Regions from separate parts of the Arthrobacter sp. Dra40 genome, predicted to be linked through region 1. Evidence: riboswitches for the same ligand, from Rfam matches in the RefSeq annotation. Region 1 holds a riboswitch; the other holds the start of a gene.

The links. Region 1 has a riboswitch for glycine ahead of gcvP (aminomethyl-transferring glycine dehydrogenase). Riboswitches for the same ligand answer to the same signal wherever they lie in the genome.
Region 2: it holds a riboswitch for glycine, as region 1 does, so the genes downstream of both, gcvP (aminomethyl-transferring glycine dehydrogenase) here and gcvP (aminomethyl-transferring glycine dehydrogenase) in region 1, are expected to answer to the same signal.

What each region holds. Positions count from the first base shown of each region.
Region 1 covers NZ_JBNHHB010000025.1:7,359-17,592, forward strand. The annotation lists gene AC5RWT_RS13130 (L-serine ammonia-lyase) at 1-859, opposite strand, end outside; gene gcvT (glycine cleavage system aminomethyltransferase GcvT) at 937-2,067, opposite strand; gene gcvP (aminomethyl-transferring glycine dehydrogenase) at 2,106-4,985, opposite strand; glycine riboswitch at 5,040-5,155, opposite strand; glycine riboswitch at 5,156-5,256, opposite strand; gene AC5RWT_RS13145 (mycothiol transferase) at 5,357-5,869, opposite strand; gene AC5RWT_RS13150 (S66 family peptidase) at 5,996-7,048, opposite strand; gene AC5RWT_RS13155 (MFS transporter) at 7,085-8,467, opposite strand; gene AC5RWT_RS13160 (GntR family transcriptional regulator) at 8,564-9,241, opposite strand; gene AC5RWT_RS13165 (hypothetical protein) at 9,349-9,612, shown strand; gene AC5RWT_RS13170 (glycogen debranching N-terminal domain-containing protein) at 9,734-10,234, shown strand, end outside.
Region 2 covers NZ_JBNHHB010000045.1:8,743-18,976, reverse strand. The annotation lists gene AC5RWT_RS17935 (MFS transporter) at 1-846, opposite strand, end outside; gene AC5RWT_RS17930 (NAD(P)/FAD-dependent oxidoreductase) at 1,013-2,359, opposite strand; gene AC5RWT_RS17925 (hypothetical protein) at 2,621-3,235, shown strand; gene AC5RWT_RS17920 (L-serine ammonia-lyase) at 3,232-4,659, opposite strand; gene gcvT (glycine cleavage system aminomethyltransferase GcvT) at 4,748-5,899, opposite strand; gene gcvP (aminomethyl-transferring glycine dehydrogenase) at 5,916-8,792, opposite strand; glycine riboswitch at 8,966-9,067, opposite strand; gene AC5RWT_RS17905 (mycothiol transferase) at 9,175-9,687, opposite strand; gene AC5RWT_RS17900 (MFS transporter) at 9,758-10,234, opposite strand, start outside.

The DNA.
Region 1 (10,234 bases):
CGTTCACCGCCAGCGCCACGAGGTTCACCCATTCCTGCCAGTACTTGTGGTCCCGGTCCGGGTCCTCCTTGCGAAGCCGCTCGTGCCAGGCGGGGGCACGACGGCGGACATTGAGTCCGCCGGGCAGGTCGCCCTCCCGGCGGATCGCGGAGTCCTTGCACTCCTCCATCACGTCGAAGATGTGCACGAGTCCGGCCTCGATTTCTTCGCGCGGGCGTGAAACTTCTTCGTTGAGCATCATGATGTCGCTGATGCCCAGTCCGGTGTTGCGACAGTGCTCGAGCAACTCGGCCGCGGTGCGGAACGGATAGGGCAACTGCTGCTTGGAGGACTCCAGTTCCTCCCGGGCGGCCTGCTCCTCCCCGCCGCGGACAATGAAGCCGCCGCCGACGGAGAAGAAGGTGGCTTCGTGCAGAAGGCGGGCCTCGCCGTCGCCGGTTGATTCCAGCACTTGGAACGTCATGCCGTTGGTGTGCCGGGGCAGCACCGTGAGCGGGTGCAGCACCATATCCTGCACGCCGTAGTCGAGCGGCCGGGCGGTGGCGCCGGGCAGTTCGGCCCCCAGTTGCAGCCGGCCGGAGTCGGCGATGTCCGCCAGCCGCTCTTCGACCTGCGCCGGCAGGATTTGTTCCGGTTCAAAGCCTTCCAGCCCCAGCAGCACGGCGGTGAACGTGCCGTGCCCCCGGCCGGTGGCAGCGAGCGACCCGTACAGGTCCACGCGCAGGTCGTCTACCCGGTCCAGCAGGCCGGCGTCAGCCACCTCCCGCACGAACACGGAGGCAGCCCGCATGGGGCCCACCGTGTGCGAGCTGGAGGGGCCGATGCCCACGGAGAAAAGATCGAAAACGCCTACAGCCATGTCATCCCTTTCCGTATCAGGCAATGGTCAGGCACAACGGGCCCGCAGTGCCGCGGTTCTTCTCCGCCGCTCAGCGGTTACCTGCCCCGCCGGTAGAAGGGCAGCTCGACCACGTCGAACGGCTCCGGTTTGCCGCGCAGGTCAACGTCCACCCGTGTTCCGGGTTCGGCGTACTCCACGTCAACATAGGCCAGCGCCACCGGGTAGCCGAGCGTCGGACTGGGCTGTCCGGAGGTGACTTCGCCGATGGTCCGGCCGTCTTTCAGCACCGGGTAGTGGGAGCGGCCGGCGCGCCGACCGGCTCCCTTGAGCCCCACAAGCTTGCGGGGTGAGCCCTTTTCCTTCTGCGCCTCGAGGGCCTCGCGGCCCACAAAGTCGCCGTCCTTCTTCAGCGCCACCACGCCGCCCAGGCCGGCATCGAAGGGACTGGTCTGCATCGTGAGCTCGTTGCCGTAGAGCGGCATGCCCGCTTCCAGCCGGAGCGAGTCGCGGCAGGCCAGCCCTGCCGGCAGCAGGTCGGCGCTCTTCCCGGCTTCCAGCAAGGCATTCCAGAGCGAGGCGGCGTTGGTGTTCGGGACGTAGATCTCGAACCCGTCCTCGCCGGTGTAGCCGGTCCGGGCCAGCAGCAGCTTCAGCGGCGCGCCGGAAACGGTGAAGTCCACCTCGTCGGCGGCGTAGTACTTCATGTCCTGCACCGTGGCGTGCTGGTTGGCGGGCACCAGTTGGAGCAGGATCTCCACGGACTTGGGGCCCTGGACTGCTACCAGCGACGTCTCGGCCGTGGCGTCCTCCACCGTGACGTCAAAGCCTTCGGCGCGTGCGGCGAGTTCCGCGGCGACCGTCGGGGCGTTGCCGGCATTGGGCACCACCAGGAAGCGGTCCCCGTTCTGGACGGCAGGGCGCCGGTAGACGATCAGGTCGTCAATGATTCCGCCATCTGCAGTGCAGATCAGCGAATACTTAGCCCGGCCCTCGGTGACGGCGGAGAGCTTGCCGACGAGTGCGTAGTCCAGGAACTTCCCGGCTTCCGGGCCGGTGACCCAGACTTCGCCCATGTGCGAGAGGTCGAACAGGCCGGCGCTGTTGCGCACGGCGTGGTGCTCGGCCAGTTCGCTGCTGTACTTCAGCGGCATCATCCAGCCGCCGAAGTCGGTGAAGGAGGCGCCCAGCCGCTCGTGTTCTTCGTAGAGCGCGGTGTGCCGGGGCATGGTGGTGGTCTCGGTAGTCACGGAGTACTGACCCTTTCCTAGTTCTCGAAGGCTTCGGGCGGCGGGCAGCTGCAGATCAGATTGCGGTCGCCGGCGGCGCCGTCGATCCGTCCGACCGGGGCGAAGTACTTGTCCACCTGCAGGCCGTGGACCGGGAAGGCCGCCTGTTCGCGGGTGTAGGGGCGGTCCCAGTCGGAGCTGATGACGGCCGCGGCGGTGTGCGGGGCCAGCCGGAGCGGGCTGCTCTCCAGCGGGAATTCCCCGTTGATCACCTGGTCGATTTCGCCGCGGATGGCGACCATCGCGTCGATGAACCGCTCAATCTCCCCCAGGTCCTCGGACTCGGTCGGCTCCACCATCAAGGTGCCGGCCACGGGGAAGGACAGCGTGGGCGCGTGGAAGCCGTAGTCGATCAGGCGCTTAGCCACGTCTTCGGCGGTCACGCCGGACTTCGCGGTGAGTTCGCGCAGGTCCAGGATGCACTCGTGTGCGACCAGTCCGTCGTTGCCCGTGTAGAGCACCGGGAAGTGCTCGTTCAGCCGCTTGGCGACGTAGTTGGCGGCCAGCAGGGCACTCTTCGTTGCCTCGGTCAGGCCTTCGGCGCCCATCATGGCCACGTAAGCCCAGGAGATCGGCAGTACGCCGGCCGAGCCGTACTCGGTGGCCGAGACCGGCACGCCCTTGCCCTCGTGTTCGGCCAGCGCGGCGTTGCCCGGCAGGAACGGAACCAGGTGTTCGGCCACCGCTACCGGCCCGACGCCGGGGCCGCCGCCGCCGTGCGGGATGCAGAAGGTCTTGTGCAGGTTCAGGTGGGAGACGTCGCCGCCGAACTTGCCCGGCTGCGCGAGTCCTACCAGCGCATTGAGGTTGGCCCCGTCGATGTAGACCTGCCCGCCGGCCGCATGGACCGCCTCGCAGACATCGCGCACATCGGCGTCGTACACCCCGTGCGTTGAGGGGTAGGTGATCATAATGGCCGAGAGCGCGTCCGCGTGCTGGTCGATCTTGGCGCGCAGGTCCGCGTGGTCGATGGTGCCGTCCGGAGCCGTGGCGACCACCACAACTTTCATGCCGGCCAGTACCGCCGAGGCAGCGTTGGTGCCGTGCGCGGAGGCGGGGATCAGGCAGACGTCACGCTTGTCGTCGCCATTGGCCAGGTGGTAGCGCCGGATGGCGAGCAGGCCCGCGTATTCGCCCTGCGAACCTGCATTGGGCTGGATGGAGACGCCGGCATAACCGGTGATCGCCGCGAGGCGTTCTTCCAGATCGGCGATCAGTTCGCGCCAGCCGGCGGTCTGGCTAGCCGGGGCGAACGGGTGGATGGAGGCGAATTCGGGCCAGGTCATCGCCTCCATTTCCGCCGTCGCGTTCAGCTTCATGGTGCACGAACCCAACGGAATCATGGTCCGGTCCAGCGCCAGGTCGCGGTCGGACAGCCGGCGCAGGTAGCGCAGCATCTGGGTTTCGGAGCGGTGGCTGTGGAACACAGGATGGTCCATGTAGGACGAACTGCGGAGCAGGTCATCCGGCAGCTCGAAGCCGGTGTTTCCGGCGGTTTCGGCGGTCTTGCCGGCGGCGTCCTCCACACCGAAGGCCTCGGCAACCAGGGCGAGGTGCTCCGCCGTCGTTGTTTCATCAGCGGAAATGCCCACGTGGTCGGCGTCAATGCGGCGCAGGTTCACGCCCTTGGCCTCCGCGGCGGCGGCGATCTCCGCGGCCTTGCCGGGAGCCTTCACCGTGAGGGTGTCGAAGAACCGGTCCGCGGCAAGGGTAAAGCCGGCACCGGTGAGCACGCCGGCCAGGGTGCGGGCGGCCTCGTTGGCATGCTGCGCAATCGCCTTCAGCCCCTCCGGGCCGTGGTAGACGGCGTACATGCTGGCGACGACGGCCAGCAGCGCCTGCGCGGTGCAGATGTTGGAGGTGGCCTTCTCGCGGCGGATGTGCTGCTCGCGGGTCTGCAAAGCCAGACGGTAGGCGGGGCGGCCGGCGTCGTCCTTGGAGACGCCCACCAGACGGCCGGGCAGCGAGCGCTCCAGGCCCTTGCGCACGGCCATGTAGGCCGCGTGCGGGCCGCCGAAGAACAGCGGCACACCGAAACGCTGCGTATTGCCGACGGCGATGTCCGCACCTTGCTCGCCCGGCGGGGTGATCAGGGTCAGGGCCAGCAGGTCGGCGGCCACGGTGACCAGGGCGCCGCGTTCCTTGGCCTGGGCGATCACCGGGGCGTGGTCGACCACGCGGCCGGAGGCTCCCGGCTGCTGCAGCACAATGCCCGAGATGTCGCCGTCGGGGAGCCCGGCGGAAAGGTCTGCCACTTCCACGTCGAAGTCCAGTGCCTGGGCCCGGCCCTTGACGACGGCGATGGTCTGCGGCAGCAGGTCCGCGTCCAGCACGGTCTTGCCGGCGGACTTGGACTTGTTGGACCGGCGCATCAACAGGACGGCTTCGGCTACGGCGGTGGCTTCGTCCAGCAGCGAGGCATTGGCGATTGGCAGCCCGGTGAGGTCCTGGACCATGGTCTGGAAGTTCAGCAGCGCCTCCAACCGGCCCTGCGAGATTTCCGGCTGGTACGGGGTGTAGGCGGTGTACCAGGCCGGGTTCTCCACCACATTGCGGCGGATGACGGCCGGAGTGATGGTGTCGTAGTAGCCCTGGCCGATCATCTGCACGGCCGTTACGTTCTTCCCGGCGAGGGCACGCAGATCCCCCAGCACCTGGGACTCGCTGCGGGCGGCGGGCAGGGCCAGCGGTTCCTGCTGGCGGATGTCGGCGGGCACCGCCGCGTCCACCAGGTCGTCGATGCTGCCGTAACCCAGCTGCTTGAGCATGGTTTCCGCGTCGTTCCGGCGCGGACCGATGTGGCGGTCGGTGAAGGAAGCGCTGCCGGGCCGGGTGCCGATGTTGGATTTAGCCGTCATTGAGGAACTCCGTTGATCCCCGGCACGGCATGGCCGTACCGGTAGTGAAGGGTTCCTCCCCGCTCTGTGGCTGAACCTGAGAGATTCCGCAGGCTTCGGCCCAGGGCCGCTTCCTGCTTGCACCGTCGGTGAGTCGGTCCGCGGACGGTCCGGCTACTTTCCAGAGTTGCCTCTCCGCGGCGGTACAGGGGCCTGAGAGATTCCTGGGGAGGTATTGCTCCTACGGCGCCTGCTGACCTAGTGCTCAGCAGGACTCTCCCGCCGCATGTCGAAGGCTTATGCAGTTGTTTCTATCTCCTTGATGGTAGTCGAGCCGCTGGCGGGCAACAAGGCGGCGACTCCCGCAGCACGGTCACCGGCGGCCGTTGCCGCTACGCCTCGGCGCGGGCGAGCATGCCTTTCACGTAGGCAGCCTGGCCGATGTGCTCCAGGCAGTCGTCCAGGACACTGACCAGCCGGACACCCAGACTGACGTGCGGGTCCCACCGCGTATCGACAATCCGGTCCAGGTCCTCTTCTGTCAGTCCTGCCAGATATTTCAGGGTGCCGGCATGGACGTCGTCGTAATAGCCGCGCAGCAGGTCGGCCGATTCCACCCGAACGGCAGCGACCTGCTCGGGTGTGTGGCCGTAGCCATGGTCTTTCCTGGGCAGCGGCAGGTCGAACCGTTCGGCCCAGCCGGTCAGCCAGTACTGGTCAGTGCCGGCCACGTCGGCAATGTGGTCGTCCTGGATGCGCGTCAGATGCCATACCAGCCAGGCGATTGAGTTGCTGTCGCCGCCTGGCCGGGCGGCCATTTGCCCGGCATCCAGCCCCTGCAGCACTGCATGCACACGTTCCTGGATCCGGCCGTAGGCATCGGCCAGCAGCTCATTGACTTTCACGGCGCCTCCTCGTGGTCGACTTTTGCGCCAGCCTACCGACCCGTGCCGTTGCGTGGAACAGGTTTCCTCAAGGTCACAACCGGCGGTGACAGCGCCGTCCCTCGTCAGGGGCCCGTCCATGAGGTGTTAGCTGTAGTCCGCGGTGACGGTTCGCTTCCGGCCATCCAGCCGCAGGGTGCCGCCGTAGGGCACAATCCATTGTGGCCGGGTGTGGCCGAACGGGACTCCGATGCAGACCACGGCCTGATCGTTGTAGCGCCTCATCTCGGCAAGGACAGCATCGCGTTGCGCGTCCCGAAGCGCGGACCGCTCGTCTGCTGGCGGGACCTTGTCGTGGCTGCTCACCGGCGGCCGCGCAACCATGACTCCCGCAACCGCTGAAAGGATGCCCCTTTCCCCCAACGCCCGGAGCCACCTCTTGACCCACACGGCAGGAGGCAGCTCCTCACTCGACTCCAGCAGCAGGATCGATCCTTCGAGCGCCTTGCGGGGCGGCAGCCGATCAGCCATCGCCAGCTGATCGATGACCTCCAGGCACCCGCCCCAGGTGCGGCCGGTTGCTTCCCGCTCCGGCCCCGCCCAGGTCCACGGCTGCGTGGGCTCGCGCCGGCCGAAATCCACCAGGGCTTCCGGAGTCAGCCAGTCCGGCCCAAAGTCCTCGGACTCGCCCGGGTCAACAATCTCCAACTCACCGCCTGTGAACAGCGCTGCCTTCAGCGACGCGAGGTGAACGTCGTCGATGCGCGGCCCGGCTCCGAGGTGCACCTGGGTGGAACCGCCGTAATAGCCTGCTATTCCGAGTGACCACAACCAGTTCAAAAGGTTCGTGTTGTCGCTGTAGCCCATGAAGATTTTCGGGTGCGCGGCGGCGAGATCCGCGCGCAGGTGAGGGATGACGGAGATCTGGTCGTCACCGCCGATCGTCGCGACGATGGCCCGGATGGCCGGGTCCACTAACGCGGCATGGAAATCCGCCGCACGCTCAGCGGCCGAAGCACCCAGCTTTCGGGTGGTCGGGTATTCCACCGGGACCAGCCCCGTTTCGGCGACGAGACGACGCATTGCCTGCTCGTGAACATCAGGCGCCAACCCGGGAGCTGCAAACGACGGAGACAAGATTGCGATCTGATCCCCCGTTTTCAGCTTGGGCGGAGACGCGGGGCCATGACTGGTCGGCATCGTCCCATCCAACCACGGGCAATCCGCCAGCGGGCGTCACTCGCCGCGGGCCGGATCCTCCAAGTACCGTGGCCGCCCCACAATGACCAGGCCCACGGCCAGGACCAGCAAGGCCGCAGCCAGCAGGCCGAAGGAAGCCCCCCAGCCGCCGCTGGCATCGCGCAGCAGCCCGAAGGCCAGCGGACCGGCGCAGGCAACGGTGTAGCCGATGCCTTGTGCGAATCCGGAGAGTGCTCCGGCGCCGGCAGTGGTGCGGGTCCGGAGGTTCACCAGCAGCAGTGCCATGGCATAGGTGCCCTGGCCCAGCCCGGCCAAAGTGATCCACAGCCACGTGCCGAAGGAGGGCGACAGCAGCAGCCCGGCGTATCCGGCCGCGTAGAAGCCGATGAACAGCAGGCCCAACCCCAGCGGATTGCGCAGCCGCGCGGCGATCAGCGGCACCAGCAAGCTGGTCGGCAAACCCAGGATTGCGTAATAGGCCAACATGGTGCCCGCCATCGGCGCCAGCATTCCGCTGTCCACCAGCAGGGGCGGCAGCCACGTAAACATGGCGAAGGTATTTGACGAGGTTCCGGCGAAGACCAGCGCCACCCCCCAGGCGACGGGCGAGCGCCAGAGGCGCACCGCCGTCGTGCTGCCGGAACCGGCTGCGGTTCCCGCTCCGTTACCGTGCGATTCGGCAACTGGCGGTGCTTGATACCGCTCCTCCGGCGGGGGGATTTCCAGCCCGCCGGGCCGGTAGGGCTGCAGCACCATGTGCGCGGTCCGGCGGCGTGTGCGCTCGGTCCAAACGGTCATCAGCCACGGCACCAGTGCCGCAACACTCACCGACGCCCAGATTCCGATCGAGAAACGCCAGCCGGCAGCCTGCTCCAGCGGCACCGCCAGCAGCGGGCTGAACGCCGTGCTGACCGCCAGCAATGTCACGTAAAGCGCCGTGACGATGCCCATCCGGTCTGGAAAATAGCGCTTCACCAGTGGCGGCAGCAGAATGTTGCCGATGCCGTAACCGGCCATGGTCAGGCCGGAGAGGACCAGGAACGACGGCACATCGGTGGCCATTGCGCGGCCTAGTTGTCCGAACGCGGCCATGGCGATTGCCACCAGCAACAGGGCTTCCAGTCCAAGCCACCGCAGCAGCACCGGAACCGCGAAACCGGCAGCAGCGAAGGCTGCGGTGGGCAACATGCCCAGCACGCCGGTGGAAGCGGTGCCGAAGGGCAGCTCTGCGGCAATGTCAGCCAGAACGGGTGACACGCCGGAGACGGCCAGCCGCAAGCTGAGCGCAAGCAGCAGGATGCCGGAGAGGACCGTCAACCGGCCGGCAAACGGGGCGGTCCGCCGGGGGGTGGAATGTGGGCCAGAGGTGGAATCAGGGTTCGGGCGGGTATCGGCAGTCTGTTGCGCGGGCGAGGTCAAGCGTGGTCCATGGGTCGAACGGCCGGGTGGGCGGCCGGGGTCGCACCGGCCGGGATTCACCTTATCCCGTCCCGGCCCGCCTGCCCGGGAGGCAGGCTAGGAATTCTCCGGAGCCAGTTCCTCAGCGAGGATCCAGAAAGTCCGCCGCAGCCTCTCCACCGCCGCCTCATGCTGGCCGCGCTGGAGATACTGAACGGTTTCCCGCCAGCCATCGACCCAGATGGGATAGGCCTCGGCGTGTTGGAAGAGGTGCAGCCGTGCCAGCGAGCGGTCCAGCACATGGGTATTCACAGCCCGCAGTTCCTGGTGGTCCGCTGCCTGCAAAATGATGTCCACCAGGCTGCCCATGATGCGGTGCGAGGCCAGCATGTCCTCCCGCTGGATGGCTGTCCGCAGCTCGTCTGCCAGCGCAGCCATGGAATCGATCTCGGCCGGGGTCAACCGGGGCGCGGCCCGTTCGAACAACGCGACCAGCACCACGCCCATCACGTCCAGAAGTTGGACGGCCTGCAGCCGGCCGGGATTCGCGATGCGGTGTTCGTGTCCGGCTGCCTCAATCAGGCCTTCCTCCGCAAGCACAGTCACGGCTCCGCGCACCAGTGCGTCTTCGATGCCCAGGTGTCCCGCCAAGCCGGCAACGGTTACCGGGGAGCCGGGTTCAAGACGGCCGGCCAGGATTTCCTCCCGCAGCCTCCGGACCACCTCATCGCGTTCCGCCTGCTCCGCCCCGCTGCCCATGATGACGACCTCCTGCCGGACTATGACTGGCGTCACATATGAGTAATGTACGCGAAAAGGTAGATCACGGTCACGGCGATGGCTACTCTGGTGAGACCTGCGGCACAGCGTCGTGCGGCAGGTTCTAAACGTGCAGTCAGGACGTGCGCAGGATGAACGCCACCTACACCGCCACCGCAACCGCCAACAGCAAGAACCCTCACGACTGGGGCCGGGCGATGGCGACCGCCGTGGCTGACCTGCTGCAGCAGTGCGAAGACGGGTCCGCATCGCAAGCGGAGCTCTACGGCGAAGATCTGCGTTTGGTCATTGAGGAGACGGAAACCGGGGTCCGGTTCAACCTTTCCTGGACCCCTGGCACAGCATCTGGCGGACGGGACGCCGCCGTGTCGAGCACCGGAACCTGAATCCCTCCGGATTGCTGGCCGCTGGCCTGACTGCCGGCGGGCTTGCATGCCGGCCGGCGCGGGTGATTGGCCCGCCGGCGTCAGACTGTTCTGCGGCTGCCGATCCTGCCAAGATGAGTCCATGCTCTACCGCCAGCCGTATCTGCACGACCTCACGGGAGTTTTTGCAGCGCCCGTCCAGGTGTGGAGCGAGCCCCACGGCCAGATCCGGGGTACCGGCGCCCAAGGTGCCTACTGCGGGGATGACCGGGTGCTGGCCCGCTGCCTGTTGACGGTGAACGGTCAGGAGCCGGAATGGATTTCCACGCAGTCGCGCTCCGCCGGACGCGCGGATTTCCTCTCCTTCATTCGGACCGCAACGGACGACACCGATCCCGTGGTCACCGTGAACCGCTCGCGGGCGGTGGAAGGCGGCCGGCTGACCGAGACGCTCACGTTCACCTCTGCCCTTGAGGGGGAGCTGGAACTCCAGGTGCAGGTCGATGTGGTGGCCGACGCCATTCCGCTGGAGCAGGTGCGGGCGGGGGCTGCCGGCGAGGCCGGTTCGGTGGCGCCGGGCCAGGCATCGTGGAGCTGGCGGGACAACACCCGCGCCGCGCTGACGGCCGAAGGAGCCCGGACC
Region 2 (10,234 bases), on a different contig from region 1:
GGAGGTCACACCGACGACGCCGGACACGCCGGCTGCCACGCCGCCCATGACGAGGCTAAATTCCAGCTCCCGGACGGTGAACAGCGGCAGGTAGACGTTGGTGGCCTGCATGCCCAGGCCGGCGAGCAGAGAGTAGCCGGCGAACAGCCAGACCGAGAGCGGGAACCGGGTCTGCGCGCCGTCACTCTTCGGCGTTGCCGCGGACCGGGAGGTGGCATTGTCACTGCGATGTGTACCGCGCGGCGGCGAGGTGGCGGCGGAAGGCGCGGGCACCGCCGTCGTCATGGGGTTTTCCGGCAGTTTGCGCAGGCCGTAGAGGAGCAGCCCGACGGCGACGACGGCGGCCAGCGCGGTGGCGCCTTGCCAGCCGGCCCACAGGGCAACGACGGGGAAGAACAGGCCGGCGAAGAGCTGGCTGCCCTGGACGCCGGACTGCTTCACGCCGATCCACCCTGGCCGCTTGGGAGCCGGGACCTGCGAGATGATGATGCGGTTGGTGGTCGGGTTGGAGATGGCCTGGGCGGGGCCGGCCAGCAGCGCGGCGATCACCAAAACCAGGTAGCTGTGGGCCAGCGAGGCGATCACCAAGGCAACGGCTGTGCCGGCAAAGATCAGCACCAGCTGGGCCCGGTTGGAGATCCGGTCGCTGAGTTTGCCCAGCCACATGCTGCACACCGCGGCGCTGGCGAAGATGGCGGTGGCCAGCAGGCCGAACTGGCCCTCGCTGATGTCCAGGTCCTCGATGACCAGCGGGCTGACGGTGCTCAGGCCGTAGTTGAGCAGCGGGCCCACGCCCATGGCGCACGTCAGGACAAAAAGCAGCGCGCCGCTGGGCTGTTTGGACATGCTGCACTCCTTGCTGGCGGATCGGGCTCCGTCCAGCAGGGTACTCCCAGTGCCGCCCCTTCCCCGCGGCAGGTGTCGCAGCGGTCCGGGCCCGCACCGTAACAATGGAGAGTTAGCTCACCTTTGCCTGCGCCGATGCGACGAACTCAATCGGCGGGCAGCGGTCCTATTTCTTGCCCTTCTGCGTATCGGCGTGCGCGTCCACGAAGGCCCGCCGCGGATGCCGAGTGGCGCCCATCGAGGTGATGTCGCGGTCGCCGAGGATCAGCGAGCTCCAGCCGGCCAGCAGGCGCCACTTGTGGATCCAGGTGGGCAGCGCCAAGCCGTGGTAGCCCATCGCCGCGTACCAGGCCGGCTTGCCCTTGATATCGCGGCCCAGGATCTTGGCCGCACCCCGGCCGACGCCGTAGGTCGCAACCGTGCCGAGGGTCTTGTGCCGGTACTCCGCCGGACCCTGGCCCTGCACCGCGTTGACCACATTCTGGGCCAGCACCTTGGCTTGGCGCACGGCGTGCTGGGCGTTCGGCGGGCAGTAGGCGGGTTGCTGCTCGGCTGCCAGGTCGGGAACCTGGGCGCAGTCGCCGGCGGCCCATGCCCCGTGCACCACCTGGCCGGCATGGTCGATGACCTGCAGCCGGGCATTCGCGTTCACATGCCCCTTCGGCCCGCGCGGGACATTGGTGTCGTCCAGCACCGGATTGGGTTTCATGCCGGCCGTCCAGATGATCAGCCCGGCGGGAATGCGTTCACCGGTGCTGAGCTCGGCGACCGAATCTTCGCAGGAAGGCATGGTGGTCTTCAGCCGCACGTCGATGCCGCGCTCACGCAGGTGACCCAGGGTCCACTGGGACAGAGTCGGCCCCACCTCGGGAGCCACCCGGTCCAGCGCTTCGATCAGCACCCAGCGCAACTGGGAGCGGTCCAGCTCCGGGTGTGCGTCGACGGCGAGTTTGGACAGATCGCTCAGCTCGGTCAGGGCCTCGACGCCGGTATAGCCGCCGCCGACCACCACGAAGGTGAGCGCCTTGGCCCGCTCTTCCGGGTCGCTGGTGCCGGCCGCCAGGGCCACGTTGTCCAGCACCTTGTCCCGGCAGTAAATGGCCTCTTCCACGGTCTTGAAGCCGATGCCGTGCTCTTCCAGCCCCGGAGTGGGGAACGTCCTGGTCACCGCGCCGACGGCGAAGACCACCTGGTCGTAGTCCAGCGAGAGGTCGCCGCCGCCGATTTCGCGCAGCTTGGCGGTCTTGGCCTGGACGTCCAGGGAGACGAGCTTGCCGCGGACAATGTCAACGTTTTTGAGCGCACTGCGCAGGTTGACGGTAACGATCCGCGGTTCGATTTCACCGCCGCCTACCTCAGGCAGCAGCGGCTGGTAGGTCATGTAGGAGTTCGGCTCCACTACGGTGATCCGCGCCGCCTCCGGCCCCAGCCGCTTGCGGATCCCCCACGCCGTGTACAAGCCGACGTAGCCGCCGCCCAAAATGAGAATGTGAGGCGTCGCTGAAGTAGACATAGTCCAGGCTCCCTCCCTGTTGTCGACAGTGATTCAGTGGTCCTGGTGCATCCTTCGCCGGCTGCCTTCCGGGCCGGCCTGCGGCCACCCTAACACCGGACCGGGCGCAGCTAAACCCTCGGCCCGGGCGCAGCCGCCGACAGGGCCGGTATTCCCGCGGGCGAATCCACCGGCGTGCCCTGCCCGTTCCGGCGCCGGCGGCGACTTACAATGTGCTCAAGTGCCTCCGTCAGTGGGGCTGTTGCGGGGGAGCAGGACGCGGTGGAGGCGGTAAAGCACACGGTGCGCGGACGGTCGCTCCGAACCTACCGCAGGGCACGCACCACCCTGATCTGCGTGGCGATCTTCTGGCTCTGGCTGCTGCTGGGGGCCGCCGCGTTCGTCGCGGGCATGTTCGACTCCCCCACCAAACTCTTCCTGGCGATGTATGCCGGCGCCGTGGCCGTGTTGGTCTCCATCCCGATTGGCCTGCTCGCGGCCATTTTCATGCTGCTCAATCGGCCTGCGGCGCAAGACCGCCGGCCCGCCGTGGAACGGCTTTCATCCGCGGCCGGCCGAGCCAAAGAACTGGGCAACAAGCTGGGTCCGGCGGCCAGCGGCCTCGGCACAGCCACCAAGGCCCGCGTGGGACAGCTCCGCTCGGGTGCGCAGCAGCTGCGCGGAGCCGGGGAACAACTGCGTTCGCACGCCGGGCGCCAGCGGGACGCCGGAGAGCAGCAGCAGTCTGTCAAACGTTTGCCCTCCGCCGCTCCCGGCGCCGGCCCCAAGCCGCCGGCTCCCCGCAGGCCGCCGATGCCGCCGCGGCGCCCGTCCGGGCCGCCGAGCCTCGACCGGTCAGGCCGGGACTACCGCGGCCTGGATGATGTGGCGTCCTAGCACTCCACCACGTTGACGGCGAGGCCGCCGGTCGCGGTCTCCTTGTACTTGTCGCTCATATCGCGTCCGGTCTCCCGCATGGTCACGATCACCTGGTCCAGCGACACCCGGTGCGTGCCGTCGCCCATCAGCGCCATCTTGGCCGCGTTCACGGCTTTGGCGGCCCCGATCGCGTTCCGCTCGATGCACGGGATCTGCACCAGCCCGCCAATCGGGTCGCAGGTCAGCCCCAGGTTGTGCTCCATGGCGATTTCGGCCGCGTTCTCCACCTGCATGGGGGTTCCGCCGAGCACCTCGGCCAGGCCCGCGGCCGCCATCGACGATGCCGACCCGACCTCGCCCTGGCAGCCGACTTCCGCCCCCGAGATGGACGCCTGTTCCTTATAGAGGACTCCGACCGCGCCGGCGGTCAGCAGGAACTTCACCACCACCTGCTCCTTGTCCTCGCGCGTGGCGTGCTCCATGCCCGGGGCGTAGTGGGTGGCGTAGAACAGCACGGCGGGGATGATCCCGGCGGCGCCGTTGGTGGGCGCGGTGACCACCCGGCCGCCGGAGGCGTTTTCCTCGTTCACGGCCAGCGCCACCAGGTTCACCCATTCCTGCCAGTACTTGTGGTCCCGGTCGGGGTCTTCCTGGCGCAGCCGCTCATGCCATCCCGGCGCACGACGGCGGACGTTAAGTCCTCCGGGCAGGTCGCCTTCCCGGCGGATCGCCGAATCCTTGCACTCCTCCATCACATCGTAGATGTGCACCAGCCCGGCCTCGATCTCCTCACGCGTGCGGGAGGCCTCCTCGTTGAGCATCATGATGTCGCTGATGCCCAGGCCAGTGCTGCGGCAATGTTCCAGCAGTTCGGCCGCGGTGCGGAACGGATAAGGCAACTGCTGTTTGGAGGACTCCAGCTCCTCCTGGGCGGCTTCCTCTTCGCCGTCGCGGACAATGAATCCGCCGCCCACGGAGAAAAAGGTGGCTTCGTGCAGAACCTGGGCGTCGCCGTCGTCCGTTGCTGAAAGCACCTGGAAGCGCATGCCGTTGGTGTGCCGCGGCAGCACGGTGAGCGGATGCAGCACCATGTCCTGCACACCGTAGTCCAGCGGCCGCGCGGTGGCGCCGGGCAGTTCCCCGCCCAGCTGCAGCCGGCCGGTCGCGGCGATGTCCGCCAGCCGTTCCTCCACTTGCTGCGGCAGGATGGCCTCCGGTGCGAAGCCCTCCAGTCCCAGCAGCACGGCGGTGAAGGTGCCGTGGCCGCGGCCGGTGGCGGCCAGCGAACCGTACAGGTCCACGCGGAGCCCGCCCACCTTATCCAGCAGGCCGGCATCGGCCACCTCGCGCACGAACACGGCGGCGGCCCGCATCGGGCCCACCGTGTGCGAACTTGAGGGGCCGATGCCCACGGAGAAAAGGTCGAATACGCCTACAGCCATGCAATCCCTGTCCTTTCGGCGGTGGGGAGATACGGCGGTGCCGTCCCCGCGGCTGCAGGGACGGCAGTTGCCATGGTGGCGGGAGCCGCTACTGTTCCCGCCGGTAGAAGGGCAGCTCGACGACGTCGAACGGCTCCGGCTTGCCGCGCAGGCCCACATCCACCCGGGTTCCGGGCTCGGCGAACTCGGCGTCCACGTAGGCCAGCGCGATCGGGTAGCCGAGCGTGGGGCTGGGTTGGCCGGAGGTGACTTCGCCGATGGTCCGGCCGTCCCTCAGCACCGGGTAGTGGGAGCGGCCGGCACGCCGGCCGGCGCCCTTGAGGCCCACGAGTTTGCGGGCCGATCCCTTTTCCTTCTGCGCCTCGAGGGCCGCGCGGCCCACGAAGTCGCTGTCCTTCTTGAGCGAGACCACGCCGCCCAGGCCCGCGTCGAAGGGGCTGGCCTGCAGGCTGAGCTCGTTGCCGTACAGCGGCATGCCGGCTTCCAGCCGGAGCGAGTCGCGGCACGCCAGTCCGGCCGGCAGCAGGTCGGCGCCCTGGCCGGCTTCGAGCAGGGCGTTCCAGAGCGAGCCGGCGTTGGTGTTCGGCACGTAGATCTCGAAGCCGTCCTCGCCGGTGTAGCCGGTGCGGGCCAGCAGCAGCTTGAGCGGCGCCCCGGCCACGGTGAAGTCCACCTCGTCGGCTGAGTAGTACTTCATCTCCCGCACGGTCGCGTGCTGAGCCGCCGGCACCAACTGGAGCAGGATCTCCACCGACTTGGGGCCCTGTACGGCCACCAGCGAGGTGTTCGCCGTGGCGTCCTCCACGGCGACGTCGAAGCCCTCGGCGCGAGCCGCCAGTTCCGCGGCGACCGTCGGGGCGTTGCCGGCATTGGGAACTACCAGGAACCGGTCCCCGTCCTGGTTCGCGGGACGCCGGTAAGTGATCAGGTCGTCGATGATCCCGCCGTCGGCGTTGCAGATCAGCGAATACTTGGCACGGCCCTCGGCGACGGCGGAGAGCTTGCCGACCAGGGCGTAGTCCAGGAACTTTCCGGCTTCCGGGCCGGTGACCCAGACTTCGCCCATGTGCGAGAGGTCGAACAGTCCGGCGCTGTTGCGCACGGCATGGTGCTCGGCCAGTTCACTGCTGTACTTCAGCGGCATCATCCAGCCGCCGAAGTCGGTGAAGGAAGCACCCAGTCGCTCGTGTTCCTCGTAGAGCGCGGTGTGCCGGGGCGTGGTGGTGGTCTCGGTAGTCAAAGGGTGCAGACCTTTCCTAGTTCTCGAAAGCTTCGGGCGGCGGGCAGCTGCAGATCAGGTGGCGGTCGCCGGCGGCGCCGTCGATACGTCCGACCGGAGCGAAGTACTTGTCCACCTGCAGGGCAGGCACCGGGAAGGCTGCCTGTTCGCGGGTGTAGGGGCGGTCCCAGTCGGAGCTGATCACGGCGGCGGTGGTGTGCGGGGCCAGCCGCAGCGGGCTGTTCACCAGCGGGAAGTCGCCGTTGAGCACCTGGTCGATTTCGCCGCGGATGGAGATCATCGCGTCGATGAACCGCTCGATCTCTTCCAGGTCCTCGGACTCGGTGGGTTCCACCATCAGGGTGCCGGCCACCGGGAAGGACAGGGTGGGGGCGTGGAAGCCGTAGTCGATCAGGCGCTTGGCCACATCTTCAGCGGTCACGCCGGAGCGGGCGGTCAGTTCGCGCAGGTCCAGGATGCATTCGTGCGCCACCAGTCCGTCATTGCCCGTGTAGAGCACCGGGAAGTGCTCGTTCAGCCGCTTCGCGACGTAGTTGGCGGCCAGCAGCGCGCTCTTGGTTGCCTCGGTCAGCCCCTCGGCGCCCATCATGGCCACGTAGGCCCAGGAGATCGGCAGCACGCCGGCCGAGCCGTACTCGGTGGCGGAGACCGGCACGCCCTTGCCCTCATGCTCGGCGAGAGCAGCGTTGCCGGGCAGGAACGGCACCAGGTGTTCGGCCACGGCCACCGGGCCGACGCCGGGGCCCCCGCCGCCGTGCGGGATGCAGAAGGTCTTGTGCAGGTTCAGGTGCGAGACATCGCCGCCGAACTTGCCCGGCTGGGCCAGCCCGACCAGCGCGTTGAGGTTGGCGCCGTCAATGTAGACCTGGCCGCCGGCGGCATGTACCGCGTCGCAGACGTCGCGCACGTCGGCGTCGTACACCCCGTGCGTGGACGGGTAGGTGATCATGATGGCGGAGAGCGCCTCTGCGTGCTGGTCGATCTTGGCGCGCAGGTCGGCGTGGTCGATGGTGCCGTCCGGAGCCGTGGCGACCACCACAACCTTCATGCCGGCCAGCACGGCCGAGGCCGCGTTGGTGCCGTGGGCGGAGGCGGGGATCAGGCAGACATCGCGCTGGTCGTCGCCGTTGGCCAAGTGGTAGCGGCGGATGGCGAGCAGGCCGGCGTATTCGCCCTGCGAACCGGCGTTGGGCTGGATGGAGACGCCCGCGTAGCCGGTGATCGCGGCGAGACGTTCCTCCAGGTCGGCGATCAGTTCGCGCCAGCCGGCGGTCTGGCTGGCCGGCGCGAATGGGTGGATGGAGGCGAATTCCGGCCAGGTCATCGCTTCCATTTCCGCCGTGGCGTTCAGCTTCATGGTGCAGGAGCCCAGCGGAATCATGGTCCGGTCCAGCGCCAGGTCGCGGTCGGACAGCCGGCGCAGGTAGCGCAGCATCCGGGTCTCGGAGCGGTAGCTGTGGAACACCGGATGGTCCAGGTAGGAGGAGCTGCGCAGCAGCTCTTCCGGCAGTTCGAAACCAGCGGCGCCGGCTTCGGCGGTCGTGTCGGCCGTGTCCTCCACGCCGAACGCCTCCGCGACCAAGGCGAGGTGCTCCGCCGTCGTCGTTTCATCGGTGGAGATGCCCACGTGGTCGGCGTCGATACGGCGCAGGTTCACGCCCTTGGCCTCGGCGGCGGCGGCGATCTCCGCGGCCTTGCCCGGGGCCTTTACCGTGAGGGTGTCGAAGAACTGGTCGGCAACCAGGCTGAAGCCGGCGCCGGTGATTACGCCGGCCAGGGTGCGGGCGGCCTCGTTGGTGTGCTGCGCAATCGCCTTCAGCCCCTCGGGGCCGTGGTAGACCGCGTACATACTGGCCACGACGGCAAGCAGCGCCTGCGCGGTGCAGATGTTGGAGGTGGCCTTCTCGCGGCGGATGTGCTGCTCCCGGGTCTGCAGCGCCAGGCGGTAGGCGGGGCGGCCGGCGTCGTCCTTGGACACCCCCACCAGGCGGCCGGGCAGCGAGCGCTCAAGCCCCGTGCGCACGGCCATGTAAGCGGCATGCGGACCGCCGAAGAAGAGCGGGACGCCGAAACGCTGGGTATTGCCGACGGCGATGTCCGCGCCCTGCTCGCCCGGAGGCGTGATCAGGGTCAGGGCCAGCAGGTCTGCGGCCACGGTGACCATGGCGCCGCGTTCCTTGGCCTGCGCGATCACGGGAGCGTGGTCGAAGACGCGGCCGGAGGCGCCCGGCTGCTGCAGCACGATGCCGGAGATGTCACCGTCGGGCAGCCCGGCGGCGAGGTCAGCCACCTCAACGTCGAAGTCCAGTGCCTTGGCCCGGCCCTTGACGACGGCGATGGTCTGCGGCAGCAGGTCCGCGTCCAGCACGGTCTTGCCGGCAGCTTTGGACTTGTTGGAGCGGCGCATCAGCAGCACGGCTTCGGCCACGGCGGTGGCTTCGTCCAGCAGCGAGGCGTTGGCGATCGGCAGCGCGGTGAGGTCCTGCACCATGGTCTGGAAGTTCAGCAGCGCCTCCAGCCGGCCCTGCGAGATTTCCGGCTGGTACGGGGTGTAGGCGGTGTACCAGGCCGGATCCTCCACCACATTGCGGCGGATCACGGCCGGAGTGATGGTGTCGTAGTAGCCCTGGCCGATCATCTGCACGGCCGTCACGTTCTTGGCGGCCAAGGCGCGCAGGTCGCCCAAGACCTGGGCCTCGCTGCGGGCGGCGGGTAGGGCCAGCGGTTCCTGCTGGCGGATGTCTGCGGGCACAGCAGCGTCCACCAGATCGTCGATGCTTGCGTAGCCCAACTGCTTGAGCATGGCTTCCGCGTCGTTCCGGCGCGGGCCGATGTGGCGGTCTGCGAAGGAAGTGCTGCCGGGCCGGGTGGCGAGGTTGGCTTTAGCCGTCATTGAGGAACTCCAGTTGATCCCCGGCATGGGGTGGCCATACCGGTAGTGAAGGGTTCCTCCCCGCTCTGTGACTGAACCTGAGAGATTCCGCAGGCGGACGGCCCGGGGGCCGATTCCTGCTTGCACCGTCGGTGAGCCGGTCCAGTATCGGTCCGGCTGCTTTCCAGAGTTGCCTCTCCGCGGCGGTACAGGGGCCTGAGAGATTCCTGGGGAGGTATTGCTCCTACGGCGCCTGCTGACCTAGTTGCTCAGCAGGACTCTCCCGCCGCATGTCGAAGGCTGTATGCAGTTGTTTCTAACTCCTTGAATGGTAGTCCAGCCGCTGGCAGGCAACAAGGTGGTGACCGTTCCGGAGCCGGCGACGGAGCCCAGAGCCAGCCCGCTAGACTTCCCCGCGGGCCAGCATGCCCTTGACGTAGGCGGCCTGGCCGATGTGCTCCATGCAGTCGTCCATGACGCTCACCAGCCGGACGCCCAGCTTCACGTGCGGCTCCCAGCGGACATCAACAATCCGGTCCAGGTCGTCCTCGGTGAGCCCGGCCAGATAGGCCAGCGTGCCCGCGTGCACGTCGTCGTAATAGTCGCGCAGCAAGTCGGGCGATTCCACCCGGACGGCCGCCACTTGGTCGGGCGTGTGGCCGTAGCCATGGTCCTTCTCGGCCAGCGGCAGGTCGAACCGCTCCGACCAGCCGGCAAGCCAGTACTGCTGGGTGCCGGCGACGTCGGCAATATGGTCGTCCTGGATGCGAGTCAGATGCCAGACGAGCCACGCGATCGAGTTGCTGTCGCCGCCCGGCCGGGCAGCTAACTGGTCGGCGTCGAGACCTTCCAGCACGTTGTGGACCCGTTCCTGGATCCGTCCGTAGGCATCGGCCAGCAGGTCGTTGAACTTCATGGCGCCTCCTCGTGGCGGACTTTGCGTCAGCCTACCGGCGCCGGGCCGGCCGGGGAAACGGCCAGCCGCTTCAGTCCCGGGCCGAATCCTCCAGATAGCGGGGCCGCCCGACGATGACCAGCCCCACCGCCAGGAGAAGCAGTGCGGCGCCCAACAGGCCGAAGGAAGCGCCCCAGTCGCCGCTGACGTCGCGCAGCAGTCCGAAGGCCAGCGGGCCGGCGCAGGCGACGGTGTAGCCGATCCCCTGCGCGAACCCGGACAGCGCCCCGGCGCCGGCCGTGGTTCGGGTCCGGAGGTTGACCAGCAGCAGGGCCAGGGCGAACGTACCTTGGCCCAAACCGGCCAGGGTGATCCAGAGCCAGGTGCCGAACGACGGCGACAGCAGCAGGCCGGCGTATCCGGCGGCGTAGAAGCCGATGAAGAGCAGGCCCAGGCCCAGCGGATTGCGCAGCCGCGCCGCAATCAGCGGCACCAGCAGGCTGGTCGGCAGGGCCAGGATGGCGTAGTAGGCCAGCATGGTGCCCGCCATCGGCGGCAACATTCCGCT